Regions from separate parts of the Tardiphaga sp. 20_F10_N6_6 genome, predicted to be linked through region 3. Evidence: riboswitches for the same ligand, from Rfam matches in the RefSeq annotation. Region 3 holds a riboswitch; each other region holds the start of a gene.
What was found. A riboswitch is a leader RNA that binds a small molecule or an ion and turns the genes downstream of it on or off. The one in region 3 is predicted to bind cobalamin.
Positions count from the first base shown of each region.

Region 1: another riboswitch for cobalamin. It lies ahead of AB7813_RS21195 (TonB-dependent receptor); the one in region 3 lies ahead of metE (5-methyltetrahydropteroyltriglutamate--homocysteine S-methyltransferase).
Region 2: another riboswitch for cobalamin. It lies ahead of AB7813_RS11695 (DUF1636 family protein); the one in region 3 lies ahead of metE (5-methyltetrahydropteroyltriglutamate--homocysteine S-methyltransferase).
Region 4: another riboswitch for cobalamin. It lies ahead of AB7813_RS11640 (TonB-dependent receptor plug domain-containing protein); the one in region 3 lies ahead of metE (5-methyltetrahydropteroyltriglutamate--homocysteine S-methyltransferase).

Region 1 covers NZ_CP197239.1:4,397,779-4,400,983, forward strand. The annotation lists gene AB7813_RS21195 (TonB-dependent receptor) at 1-1,233, opposite strand, end outside; cobalamin riboswitch at 1,340-1,529, opposite strand; gene AB7813_RS21200 (alkaline phosphatase D family protein) at 1,675-3,205, shown strand, end outside.
Region 2 covers NZ_CP197239.1:2,400,537-2,403,741, forward strand. The annotation lists gene cobW (cobalamin biosynthesis protein CobW) at 1-750, opposite strand, end outside; gene cobU (bifunctional adenosylcobinamide kinase/adenosylcobinamide-phosphate guanylyltransferase) at 751-1,281, opposite strand; gene AB7813_RS11695 (DUF1636 family protein) at 1,278-1,727, opposite strand; cobalamin riboswitch at 1,837-2,027, opposite strand; gene cobT (nicotinate-nucleotide--dimethylbenzimidazole phosphoribosyltransferase) at 2,127-3,182, shown strand; gene cobS (adenosylcobinamide-GDP ribazoletransferase) at 3,183-3,205, shown strand, end outside.
Region 3 covers NZ_CP197239.1:665,356-668,560, forward strand. The annotation lists gene AB7813_RS03065 (peptidoglycan DD-metalloendopeptidase family protein) at 1-1,385, shown strand, start outside; cobalamin riboswitch at 1,554-1,765, shown strand; partial or broken gene metE (5-methyltetrahydropteroyltriglutamate--homocysteine S-methyltransferase) at 1,870-3,205, shown strand, end outside.
Region 4 covers NZ_CP197239.1:2,386,055-2,389,259, reverse strand. The annotation lists gene AB7813_RS11640 (TonB-dependent receptor plug domain-containing protein) at 1-1,559, opposite strand, end outside; cobalamin riboswitch at 1,592-1,795, opposite strand; gene AB7813_RS11635 (alpha/beta fold hydrolase) at 1,842-2,630, opposite strand; gene AB7813_RS11630 (O-acetylhomoserine aminocarboxypropyltransferase) at 2,634-3,205, opposite strand, start outside.

The DNA.
Region 1 (3,205 bases), 3.7 Mb from region 3:
ATGGCCCTCGAAGGTGGCGTCCATGCGGTCGCCGATCTGCTGCTGCTGGTGGAAGATCTCGAGATAATCGCCGCGATCGATCAGGCCGGTGCCGGAATTGAAGCCGTAGATCTCGACCTCCTTCCAGTGGCGCTTCGCATACATGTAATAGAGCGTGTTGCGCAGGGTGATGCCGTCGGCCACCTGCCACTCGGTCTTCACCTGGCTCCAACTGTCCTGATAGCGGATGTTGCTGTCGCTGACATTGTAGTTCTTGAAGCGGATCGCCTCATTGAGCTGGCCGTTAATCAGCGGCGTGCCGAAATATTTTGATGGATGGCGGTCGCCATAGTCGGTGGAGAGCGTCCAGGTGATGTCCTCGGTCTGCTTGATCTGCACGGCGGCGTGCAGCGCGATGTTCGAGGTGTTGTCGCGATCGACCCAACCATCGGACGCGTTGCCGGTGACGGCGATACGATAGGCGACGTCCTTGCTGACCGGGCCGCCGCTATCGAGAGCGATGCGGCGCGTCATGTTGCTGTCCAGAGAGATTTCGGCCTGGTTGCGTGGCACCCAGAGCGGCAGTTTCGAAATCACGTTGATAGCGCCGCCGATGGCGCCTTCGCCATACATGACGGAGGCGGGGCCGCGCAGCACTTCGATCTTCTCGGCGGTCCAGGTGTCGAAGGGGAAGTTCACCGTGCCGGAGCCGACATAGAGGCGTGTGCCGTCATAGAGCGAGGTGACTGAGCCGCTGCCGGCGAAGCCGCGGGTGCTGAAAGCAATGCCACCATTGCCGGGTTCGCCAATGGCCGTAAAGCCGGTGGCATTCTGCGTGACGGCATCGACGACGTTCTGCTGGCCGCGTTCGGCCATGGTTTCTGCCGAGATCACTTCGACGCTGGCCGGCGTCTGCAGGCGCGTGAGGCCGAGGCGGCTGCCGGTGGATGTAGTGCCTGTGAGGTTGAGCGTCGGCGCTGCGAAGACAGCGCCTGTCGGCGTGGCAACCGGCGCGCCGGTATTGGCAGCGACATTGCGCTGCTGCCGCGAGCGCGCAGCGCGCGATGCATTGCCGTTCGTGGCGCGGCGTGCGCGCTGAGGCGTCGCTGACGGCTGAACGACAACAGGATCGAGCGTCTGGCTCGACTGTGAGGTTTGCGACCAGCTTTCGCTCGGACACAACAAGCAGGAGAGGGCAACAGAATAAAGAAAGGGAGCATGTCGCTTCAATGCGACGGGAGAAACGGAGGTCATGAACAGGACTCGCGGTTACGTGGCACGTCACCGCAAACCAAGTCGCCCCGCCGCTTTCAAACAGGCAGTGTGACTTCCACCAGGACACCCCGCCCAATGTGCTCGCGTGTGACCACGACTGGCGGCAGGTCTCCTGGCTCGCGGGTCACTGCCTGTCGCCGCCTTCCCAGGTGAACACCCAGTGGCTCTTGGCGCAGGCTCGCCGCTTACAGTTGCGGGGGCAGCCGCGGAATCGGGGGATCCCCCTCACCGCATTCCCTTTTGATCCCCGAAGGGAACCGTCGCGTTCACGTTAAGGTGAAATTTCCAAATGTGTCAATCAAGCTGCCAATCATTCGCAGCTTGCTTTGGCGGGTGTTGATATTGCGCATCACCTGTCATCGCAGCGTCAAGCGATCTGCCTAGAGCCACTGGTGCCAGAGCCAGGATCAGGAGTTCGCCATGGCGCTACATATTTCCCGTCGTCGCTTCCTCGCGCACTCAGCCGCAGCAGGCGCAAGCTTCCTGGCGATGCCTTACCTCAGCCGTGCGGCGGATCGTCCGGTGGTGTCGCATGGCGTGCAGTCCGGCGATGTCGGGACGAGCAGTGGCATGATCTGGTCGCGCGCCGATCGTCCGGCGCAGATGATGGTGGAAGTCGCCACCACCGAATCCTTCAGCAATGCGCGCGCCTTGCCGCCGATTGCAGCGCTGCCCGAGAGCGATTTCACGGCGAAGCTGCTGCTCGATAATCTGCCGGCCGGGCAGGACATCTTCTACCGCGTCAAATTCCGCGATCTCTCGCATACCGACATCGTCGGCGAGCCCGTGATCGGCCGCTTCCGCACCGCGCCGGCGGATCGCCGCGATGTGTCCTTTGTCTGGGGCGGCGATGTCGCCGGCCAGGGCTGGGGTATCAATGCTGACGATGGCGGCATGGTCACCTTCGCCACCATGCGAAAGCACAACCCGGATTTCCTGATCCATTCCGGCGATACGATCTACGCCGATGGTCCGATCCTGCCTGAAACGAAACTGCCTGACGGCGCGATCTGGAAGAACACCATCACGGTGCCGGAGAAGGCGAAGGTCGCCGAAACGCTCGATGAATTCCGCGCCGCGCACAAATACAATCTACTCGACGACAATGTCCGCGCATTCAATGCGCAGGTGCCGATCTTCGGCCAGTGGGACGATCACGAGGTCACCAACAACTGGTCGCTCTCGAAGCAGTTGCCGTCGTCTTACAAGGAGCGCGACATCACGCTACTGGCTGCGCGCGGCGCGCGTGCCTTTCACGAGATGTATCCGATCTCGGTCAATCTGACCGAACACGGCCGGGTCTATCGCACGCTCAATTACGGCCCGCATCTCGATGTCTTCATGCTGGACGAGCGCAGCTATCGCGGGCCCAACGGCCCGAATCTGCAGGAGAGCTATGGTCCGGATGCGTATTTCATCGGCCCGGAGCAGATGGCCTGGCTGAAGCGCGCCCTGATGGCGTCGAAGGCGACCTGGAAGGTCATCGCCTCCGACATGCCGATCGGCCTCGTCGTCTATGACAACGCTGCCGACAAAACCGGGTCTGAGGCCATTGCGCAGGGCGACGGGCCAGTGCGGGGCCGCGAGCTGGAAATTGCCGATATTCTGCGCTTCATCAAATCGGCCGGTATCCGCAACACGGTCTGGCTGACCGCCGACGTGCATTACACGGCGGCGCATTACTACAATCCGGAGAAGGCCCAGTTCCAGGATTTCGAGCCGTTCTGGGAGTTCGTTTCCGGGCCGTTCCACGCCGGAACCTTCGGCCCGGCGGCGCTCGACAATACCTTCGGTCCCGAGGTCCGTTTCGTGAAGGCGCCGGGGCCCGATAAGCAGAATTTGCCCCCGTCGGCCGGCATGCAGTTCTTCGGTCACGTCAAAATCGACGGCCAAAGCGGCCAAATGACCGTTACGCTCCGGGATCGGGCCGATATGGCCCTTTGGGCCACGG
Region 2 (3,205 bases), 1.7 Mb from region 3:
GTCGAAGTCGTCATGGTCGTGTTCTTCTTCCTCGCCGTGATGACCGACGCGGGCAGCCATATCGTCCTCGGCGGCGGCATTGAGGCCGATCAGCACCGATGGCGCGAGATCGCCCTTGGAGCGCACGATGCTCACGCCGGGACGCAGCACGGCTTTGAGCTTGGTCTCAATCTCGGCGAGTTTTTCCGGAGCGACGAGATCGCTCTTCGACAAAACCACCAGATCAGCGCAAGCGAGCTGGTCCTCGAACACTTCCTCGATTGGGTCGTCGTGTTCGATGCCTTCGTCCTTGGCGCGCTGTTCGGCAACAGCGTCTTCGTCCAGCGTGACACGGCCTTCAGAGAGCGCCAGTGCGTCGACGACAGTGACGACGCCATCGACAGTGGCGCGAGTCTTCACCGCCGGCCAGGCAAAGGCCTTCAACAGCGGCTGCGGCAGCGCGAGGCCGGAGGTCTCGATGACGATGGCATCGAGCGGACGCTCGCGCGACAGCAGCTTATCCATGGTCGGCACGAAGTCGTCGGCGACGGTGCAGCAGATGCAGCCATTGGTAAGCTCGACGATATCGCCGGGCGCACAGGCTTTTGCCGCGCATTCCTCGACCAGACCGCCATCGAAACCGGCATCGCCGAACTCATTGACGATCACGGCGATGCGGCGGCCATCGGCCTGGGTCAGCAGCGAGCGCAGCAGCGTGGTCTTGCCGGCGCCGAGAAATCCGGTGAGGACGGTGACGGGAACGCGGGACATTCAATTCTCCTGGGAACGCTTGAGCCAGAGCGGAAGCCCGGCGGCAATGAAAGCAACATTCGGCACGGCGGCCGCGATGATTTGGTTGAGCCGCCCCTGCGCATCGCGAAAAGCGCGTCCGAGTGGCGTCTCCGGCACGAGACCGAGGCCGACTTCGTTGGACACGAACACGATCGGATAGCGCGAGACATCGAGAAAACGCACGAGGCGCTTCGCTTCAATCTCTGGATCGCGCTCGGCCAACATCAGGTTCGACAGCCACAGTGTCAGGCAATCCACCAGCACGACGCGCCCCACCGTCGCCTCGCGCGTCAGCGCATCGACAAGCGCCAGCGGCTCTTCCAAGGTGATCCAGCTTTCTCCGCGCTGCCTGCGATGCTGCGCGATGCGGGCGTGCATCTCGTCATCGCCGGCCGTTGCCGTGGCCAGATAGATTTTCGTCAGGCCTATACCATCGACCAGTTTCTCGGCGAAGGACGACTTGCCGGAGCGCGCGCCGCCCAGCACCAACGTGGTGGAGGCCGCGGTCATTTCGGAGCACGTCCGTCTTCGGGTGACCAGCGCAATGGCGGCACGCGCGCGACCATACCCTTGCGCAACACCTCGGCGCGTTCCCGCCACGGTACAAGACCGTAGTCGGCCTTCTGATAGGACTCCACGAAAGACACCAGCGCCGCGCTGCCGCTGTCGGTCTGCAGATCGCCGAACAGGAACGTGTAGCCATCGGGACTCGTCACCGCGACCGTCGCCGGCCGTTTGCAGACGCTGAGACACTGCACCGGACGCACTATCACAGTAGCATCCCCATTGCCGAGCGCGGCCTTCACGGCATCGAACATGTCCGGCCCGACGATCGTGCCGGTTTCGGCAGCCTTGCAGCTGATGCACACGCTCACGACAACGGGACCAGCCGGCACAGGGCGCGGCGGTTCGACCGAAATTTGTTCGCCAGAGATATCGGCGCTGTCGTGATCCATCACATGCTCAGTTCATGCCCTCACGGGCCTACGAGCTTTGTTGGATCGCGCCGACAGCATGGCCGTCGGTTCGCTCCCGTCCGGTGCACCCCGCCCCGACGACGCCTCCAAAGCACAGTTCGTGATGGCAGGTCTCCTGGCTTGCGAGTCATAGCCTGTTGCCGCCTTCCCAAGAATTCTGAAGAATTCCCAGTGGCACCGGCGCGGGCTCGTCGCTTACAGTTGCGGGGGCAGCGCCGGCCTCAAACCGGCTTCCCTATTCACCTTCCACGCGGAAGGACCATCGCAAAAGACGCTATCTGCCGGGTGCGCCGGGGTCAACCGCGCCGACGGACTGTCGCCCGGACCTGTTGACCTTGTAGGTCGTCTTGCGTCAGTTAGGCCGCGAAAAGGAACCCTATGCCCGCTTATTCCCAGTCCTTGTGGCAGCCGCCCGCCATTGCGCCTGTTGATCCGCAGATCGCGGCAGGCATCCGCGCCGTCATCGACGGCAAGGCCAAACCGCCGGGATCGCTGGGGAGAATCGAGGACCTGGCGCTGCAGCTCGGCATGATCCGGCATCCGGGCGAGCCCCGCGGCGACAATGCCGTGCTGCTGGTCTTCGCGGGGGATCACGGACTCGTAGCCGAAGGCGTGTCGCAATATCCGTCGGCGGTCACGGTCGCGATGGTGATGACCTATCTGGCCGGCCGCGCCACGGCCAATGCTTTCGCCGCGGCCAATGACATCGGTGTGCGCGTGATCGACATCGGCGTCGCCGCCGAGCTGCCGGTGCACCCGAAGCTGGTCGATGCAAAGGTTCGCGTGGGTACGGCGAATGCCGCGCGCGAGCCAGCGATGACGGCAGAGCACGCGACGGATGCGCTGACGCGCGGCTTCAGAATCGCCGTCGGTGAGATCAAGGCCGGCGCAGACATCATCGCGCTCGGCGAGATGGGAATTGGCAACACGGCCTCCTCGGCACTGGTGGTTCATCGACTCGCACCGGCACCCCTGGATGATTGTATCGGCGTTGGCGCCGGGCAGGATGATGCCGGCATGGCGCGCAAGCGCGCGGCGATCACGAAGGCGGCAGCGCGCAGCGACGCAACTGCGCCACTGGATGTGCTGGCCCAATTCGGCGGATTGGAAATCGCTGGCATGGCCGGAGCGATCCTCGGCGCAGCTTCGCAACGGCGGCCGGTGATCATCGACGGCTTCATCTCCAGCGCCGCGGCACTGCTCGCCGTTCGTCTGTGCCCGGCTGCACGCGGCTACTGCGTCTTCGCACATCGTTCGGCTGAACGCGGCCACGACATGGTGCTCAATGCGCTCGATGCCCAGCCGCTACTCGATCTCGGCTTGCGGCTCGGTGAAGGCACCGGCGCGCTGCTTGCGGTGCCGCTGGTCCGTGCTGCCGCGCGCATGCTGACCGACGTTGCGAGCCTCGACGACGTGCTGGCCGGAAAGATCTAGATGAGGCTGGATCCGCATCTTTT
Region 3 (3,205 bases):
TGCTTTACTCGCGCCGCGCTCCGCAGGTCGCGGTGCTGGCGCTGATGTCTATCGGTTTTGCCGGCTGCAGCGCCGACATGCAGACACGGCTATCTCAGAATCCAAATTTTGACTCAGGTCAGTCCCGTGGCTTTGGCTGGCAAGGCGAAACCACCGGCTCGGTGCCGCAGCGAGCACCGCGCGCGCCGGTCGAGCGCCAGGAGCTGCCGCAGTATCAGCGCCCGGCCTATAATCCGCAGCCGCAGTATCAATCGCAGGCTTTGCCGCCGCCGATCTCGGCGCCGCAGTCCTATCCGACAGCTCGTCCGGTTGCGTCGGCTGCACCCGTCAGCGGGGGCGGCAACGGTATGTATACGCCGCCGCCCGCACGTGCGCCGATCGAAACCACCGGCTCCACGGCGCCGCGCTCGGTTGCAGCGACCAATGGCCTTGCCCGTGATGGCGGCACCTCGATCATCGTCGGCACCAGCGACACGCTCGACGGTCTGGCGAAGCGCTACAACGTCTCGTCGGCCGCGATCCTGCAGGCCAATGGCTACAAGGGTCCGCGCGCGCTGTCGCCCGGCCAGTCGCTGATCATTCCGCGCCAGGGCGCTGCGGCAACTCCGGCCGTTGCCGCTGCTGCGAGCAAACCTGCCGTCGGCGCATCGACCATGCATTTCGTCAATCGCGGCGATACGCTGATGAGCATCTCGCGCCGGAACAACGTGCCGGTCGCCGAACTCGCGCGCGCCAATGGTCTGGCGCCGACTGCCCAATTGAAGCTTGGCTCCAAGATCACGGTACCCGGCGCGCGTACGGCCAATGCAGCTCCTGCAGCAGCGCCGCTCGCTGCGCCCGTCGCAGCCGTGACGGCCGCTCCGGCTGGCGCGGTCACGTCCGCTGCCGTGGCCCGTGTTGCTTCTGCCGAGCCCGCACAGAAGGCCCGTCTGGCAAGTGCCACGACGACGCCTGAAGAAACCACGCCGGAATCGCCGACTAAAGCCGCTGACGCAACCGGCGCTTTGCCGACGTTCCGTTGGCCGGTGCGCGGCCGCGTGGTCACAGGCTACGGCGCCAAGACCAATGGCAAATCAAATGACGGCATTAATGTCGCCGTGCCGGAAGGCACGCCGATCAAGGCAGCCGAAGATGGCGTCGTTGCCTATTCCGGCAACGAGCTGAAGGGCTACGGCAATCTGGTTCTCGTTCGTCACTCCAACGGTTACGTCACCGCATATGCCCATGCGAGTGAGCTGATGGTGAAACGTGGTGAGACCATCAAGCGCGGTCAGGTGATCGGCAAGTCCGGCCAGTCCGGCGAAGTCACTTCGCCGCAGCTTCACTTCGAGATCCGCAAGGGCTCGTCGCCGGTCGATCCGCTGCAATTCCTCAACGGCGCATAAGCGCAGTCCACGAAGTGTAGTTAGCATTTGAGCAAGCCCGGCCTCGTGCCGGGCTTGATGCGTTTGATCTCGGGGCTACGGCCCACTCCAGCTCCGGAATCTTCAACGCGCTGCCGCGAGTGGGCAGCTTGCGCACGCAAGCTCGGTTGACTGCCGCGCGATGTTGCCCATATGTGAGGATGTCGTGGTTCTTCGGGAAGATTTGCCCGAAGCTAAGAGGGAAGCCGGTGAGGCGTTAAGCCAAGGCCGGAGCTGCCCCCGCAACTGTAAGCGGTGAGCCGCTGTCCATTAAAGTCACTGAGACCCGCAAAGGTTTTGGGAAGGCCGGACAGCAGCATTGACCCGCGAGCCAGGAGACCTGCCTCGACAACATAAACGTCCTCGGGCGGGGTGTCCCGGTGGTGCGGTTGCGATTCCGCGACTGCCGTCGTGGAATCCAGACGTGTCACTTTGGCCTTTTGCCCCCAATCATTGGGGTTAAGCCATGTCTACTGTGTCAAAGTCTACTTCTTCAAAGTCTTCTGCCAAATCTACGTCCTCCCTTCCTGTTGCTACATTGGGAACGCCACGGATCGGTCCGCGGCGTGAGCTCAAGATGGCGCTGGAAAGCTATTGGTCCGGTGCAATCGACGAGAATGCGCTGATCGATGTCGGCGTCGGGCTGCGTGCCGCAAATTGGGCGCGTCAGAAGTCGCTCGGGATCACGGTCATGCCGTCGAACGACTTCTCCTTCTACGATCAGGTGCTCGATACCAGCGTCATGGTAGGCGCCATTCCCAAAGTCTATGGCTGGAAGGGCGGAGACGTTTCCTTCGCGACCTATTTTGCCATGGCGCGTGGATCACAAGGCGCTGGGCATGACGAGGCCTGCACGCACGGCTCTCATGCGCAAGACACGTCGCAAGGCGTACCAGCACAGGAGATGACCAAGTGGTTTGATACCAACTATCATTTCATGGTGCCTGAGCTGGTGCAGGATCAGACCTTCGGTCTCGCATCGCGCAAGCCGATCAAGGAGTACGAAGAGGCGAGATCGCTCGGCTATCAGACGCGGCCTGTGCTGGTCGGCCCTGTGACCTATCTGAAGCTGGCCAAGAGTGCGGATGCGTCATTCGATCCGCTGACGCTGCTCGATCGATTACTGCCTGTTTATGTCGAGGTGCTCGGGGAATTGGCCGACAGAGGCGCAGAATGGGTGCAACTGGATGAGCCATGTCTGGTGCTCGATCTTGACGCGCCGGCCCGGTAGGCGCTGCAGCGGACCTACGCCGCCTTTGCAGAAGCGGTCCCGCAGCTCAGGATCATGCTGAACACTTACTTTGGCGAACTTAGCGACAACCTCGATCTGGCCCTGTCGCTCCCCGTCGCCGGGCTTCATCTCGATCTGGTTCGGGCACCCGATCAGTTCGACGAAGTCGCTGCGAAGGCGCCGAAGGATCTGGTCCTCTCGCTCGGCGTGATCGATGGACGTAATATCTGGCGGTCCGATCTGTCCAGCCTGCTCGATGGTCTGGAGCCCATGGTCGATCTCCTGGGGAGGGATCGCGTTGAGCTCGCGCCGTCCTGTTCGCTGCTACATGTGCCGATCGATCTCAGCCTTGAGACTGATCTCGATCCGGACGTCAAAAGCTGGCTGGCTTTTTCGATCCAGAAGATGGAAGAGCTGGCCGCACTTGGAGCAGCGCTGGCTGGCAGCCGCGCTGATGTCGCTGCAACGCTTGTCGCGTCGGATGCCGCGGCGGCTGCGCGACTGGCATCGTCGAAGATCCACGATCTTGCGGTCGCCAAACGCGTCGCCTCTGTTGACGCGACAATGCGTC
Region 4 (3,205 bases), 1.7 Mb from region 3:
ACTTCGAGACCGCTGGTCTCGGCGCGGGCGACGTTGACGTAATAGCCGAGCGGGCGGGACGCATCGGAGACAAAGTTGATCAGATTGCTGTAATCGGTGGAAAAGCCTGTGACCGACAGCACGACGCGGCCGTTGAAGAGGCTCTGGTCGATACCCGCGTCATAGCCGAAATTGGTTTCCGGCGTCAGGTTTCTGCTGCCGTAGGTCGTGTCGTAAAGCTGAAACAGCGTCGGCGCTTTTGCGCCGGTGCCAGCGCTGGCGCGGAATTTGGTGCCGGTTTCTGTAATGTTGTAGGCAGCCGTAGCGCGCCAGGTCTCGAAGCGGGCAACGTCGACGACGTCATCGACCCGGCCGCCGAGCGTGACGTTGAGCCGTTCACCGATCGGCACAGACCACAAAGCGAAGATCGAGTTGGTGTCCTGCTGTTTGGCTAGCAGCGGCGTCAATGGGCCGGCAACAGGCGAGATATTCGTGCTGTAGGTCTGCGCGGTCTCGGTCTGTGTCTTGGCACCATAGACGAGGGAGCCGAATGCGCCGAGCTTCAGGGTCGCCTGATATTCGGCGCCGAGACTGTTGCCGACATAATCGGAGATTTTCTCGGTGGTGTTTGCCGGCAACCTGTTGGTGCGATAGCTGACGTCGTCAAACATCCGCTCGGTGTGCGTATTCGACACGGTGACATTGTGAGTCAGAATGCCACCGAATGAATCGATGCCGACGCGTCCATAGACGGTTTGCAGCAGACGCGTCGCCGCTGACGGCGTATCCGGAAGCGTTCCCGTTGCTGCATCATAGGCCGAGCGCGTGAACGAATGGACGATGCCTGACTCAAGCCGGATGCCTTCGCCTGCATCGTAGCCGATGCGCGCCGAGCCGCCGACGCGATCGAAGCTGTCGTTTTCGAGATTCGGAAAACGTGCTTCGAGGGCAGGGATACGATAACCGTAACGCGAGAAACCGTTGCTGTGCTGACCGCCGCCGGTGAAGGCATAGGACCACGGACCGTTGGATCCGGTCAGCGATCCCTGCGTCATGACGGTGCCATAGCTGCCGGCTTCCGTGCGGACATTGACCTGCGCAGGACCGGAGCCCTTCTTGGTGATGATGTTGACCACGCCGCTCATGGCGTCTGAGCCATAGAGCGCGCTCTGTGGCCCCTTCAGGACCTCGATGGCGGAGGGCGTGAACATGGCGAATTCGAAGTCGCCCGATGCAGCCGTGGGATCGTTGACGCGGATGCCGTCGATCATCACCAGGGTCTGGCCGGTATTGCCGCCGCGCAGGCGCACATTCGCGGTGCCGCCGGGGCCGCCATTTTCGCTGATATCGAGGCCAGGCACGGTGCGCAGCGCATCGACCAGCGAGCCGGGATTGCTGGTCGCAATGGTTTCGCCTGACACCACGCTAATCGAACTGCCAGTGCGATTGAGCTGTTCGGGTGCTCTGTCCGCCGTCACTACGATTTCGGAGAGCTGCTCGGCACTGGACTGCGCAGCACTGTGAGAGCAGGACAGAACAACAACGGCCGCAGTGCCTGCGGCCAAATTCCGGATAGTCATTTAACCCCTTCCGTCGACCCACCGTCGAACGAGTGTGAAACTCGTTACCGGCCGGTCTCCTGGCTCGCGGTGGTCTCCCGGTCCGCCTTCCCGAATCTGCGATGCAAATTCAGTGGCTTTGTGGACCCGGAATGGCCGCTTACAGTTGCGGGGGCAGCCGCGGCATAGGGGATATTTCCCCGCACCGCATTCCCGTTTCACCTCCTCGCGGAGGCACCGATAACGACAGACAGGAAGCACAGCGCGCCGCGCGGTGCAACAGCCATCACCGCGTTGTGGACTCTATTGCTCGTGCTGTAGCGCGGCGAGCACGTCGTCGGGGCGCTCGACCATCATCATGTGGCCAGTGCCGGGCAGAATCACCGTGCGGGCGTTTTTCAATGCGGCGGCCAGGGTCTTGCCGGCCTTGGCAGGAGTCATCATGTCCCGTTCGCCGAGGATGAGCGTGACCGGGATTTCAAGCTGGCCCGCAGCGGTCAGCGCATTCTGGTATGTATTGCAGGCGTTGAGATCGGTGAACAGCACGCCCGGCTTTGTGGCCTCGAGCACGCGCTGCGCACCGCTATGCATCCACAACCCCGGCGCGAGGCTGCCGCCGAGTTCGGCGCGAAAGCCGAGCCCCCAGATCGACACCATATCGATAGCGGAATGCTGATTGGCTTCGGCATCCTTCAACAGATCCGGGCCGACGGTCATCGTCCCTGCCGTGCCCATCAGGTCGAGGCGCGTGACTTTACCGGGATGCCGCGCTGCGGTCTCCAGCGCAATCAGCGAGCCCATGGAATGGCCGATCAGCCGCGCAGTCTTTGCGCCTGCAGCCTCGATCAATGCTGCCGTCCAGTCTGCGAGATCGGCGATGGTCGTGAGCGCTTCACCCTTTGAGCGACCATGGCCGGGCAGATCCGGCGCCAGCACGGCGAAGCCATGATGCGCGAACCAGCGCGTATGCAGCGCCCAGGTCGAGTGATCGAAGCCGGCGCCGTGGATCATCACGACGACCGGGAGCGATGGATCGAAGGTGCGGCCGCCATTCGCGATATAGGTCTCGTGACCGTTGACGGTGAGTTGCATCGCTCAGCCCTTCTGCGAGATGCGCAGCGCCTGCGCGAGGTCATCGATGATATCATCGGCGGCTTCGATGCCGATGGAGAGGCGGATCAGCTCCTCGCCGATGCCGGCGGCCTTGAGCTGCTCGGCGTCCATCTGCTGATGCGTGGTGCTGCCAGGATGAATGACCAGCGTCTTGGCGTCGCCGACATTGGCGAGATGGCTGGTGAGTTTCAGGGCCTCGATGAATTTGCGGCCGGCATTGCGGCCGCCCTTGATACCAAACGAGACGATGGAGCCGGCGCCGCGCGGCAGCAGGCGTTTCGCGAGTTCGTAATCCGGATGGTTCTCCAGCGACGGATGCAGCACCCAGTCGACCGCCTTGTTGGCCGCGAGCGCTGCCAGCACCGCATGCGTGTTGGCCACATGGCGCTCCATGCGAATGCCCAGCGTTTCGACGCCTTGCAGCAGCTGGAATGCATTGGTCGGCGAGAGACACGCGCCGAAATCGCGCAGGCCCTCGGTGCGGGCGCGCATGATGAAGGCGGCAGCGCCGAACTGTTCGTCGAAGACGATGCCGTGATAGCCGGCATAGGGTT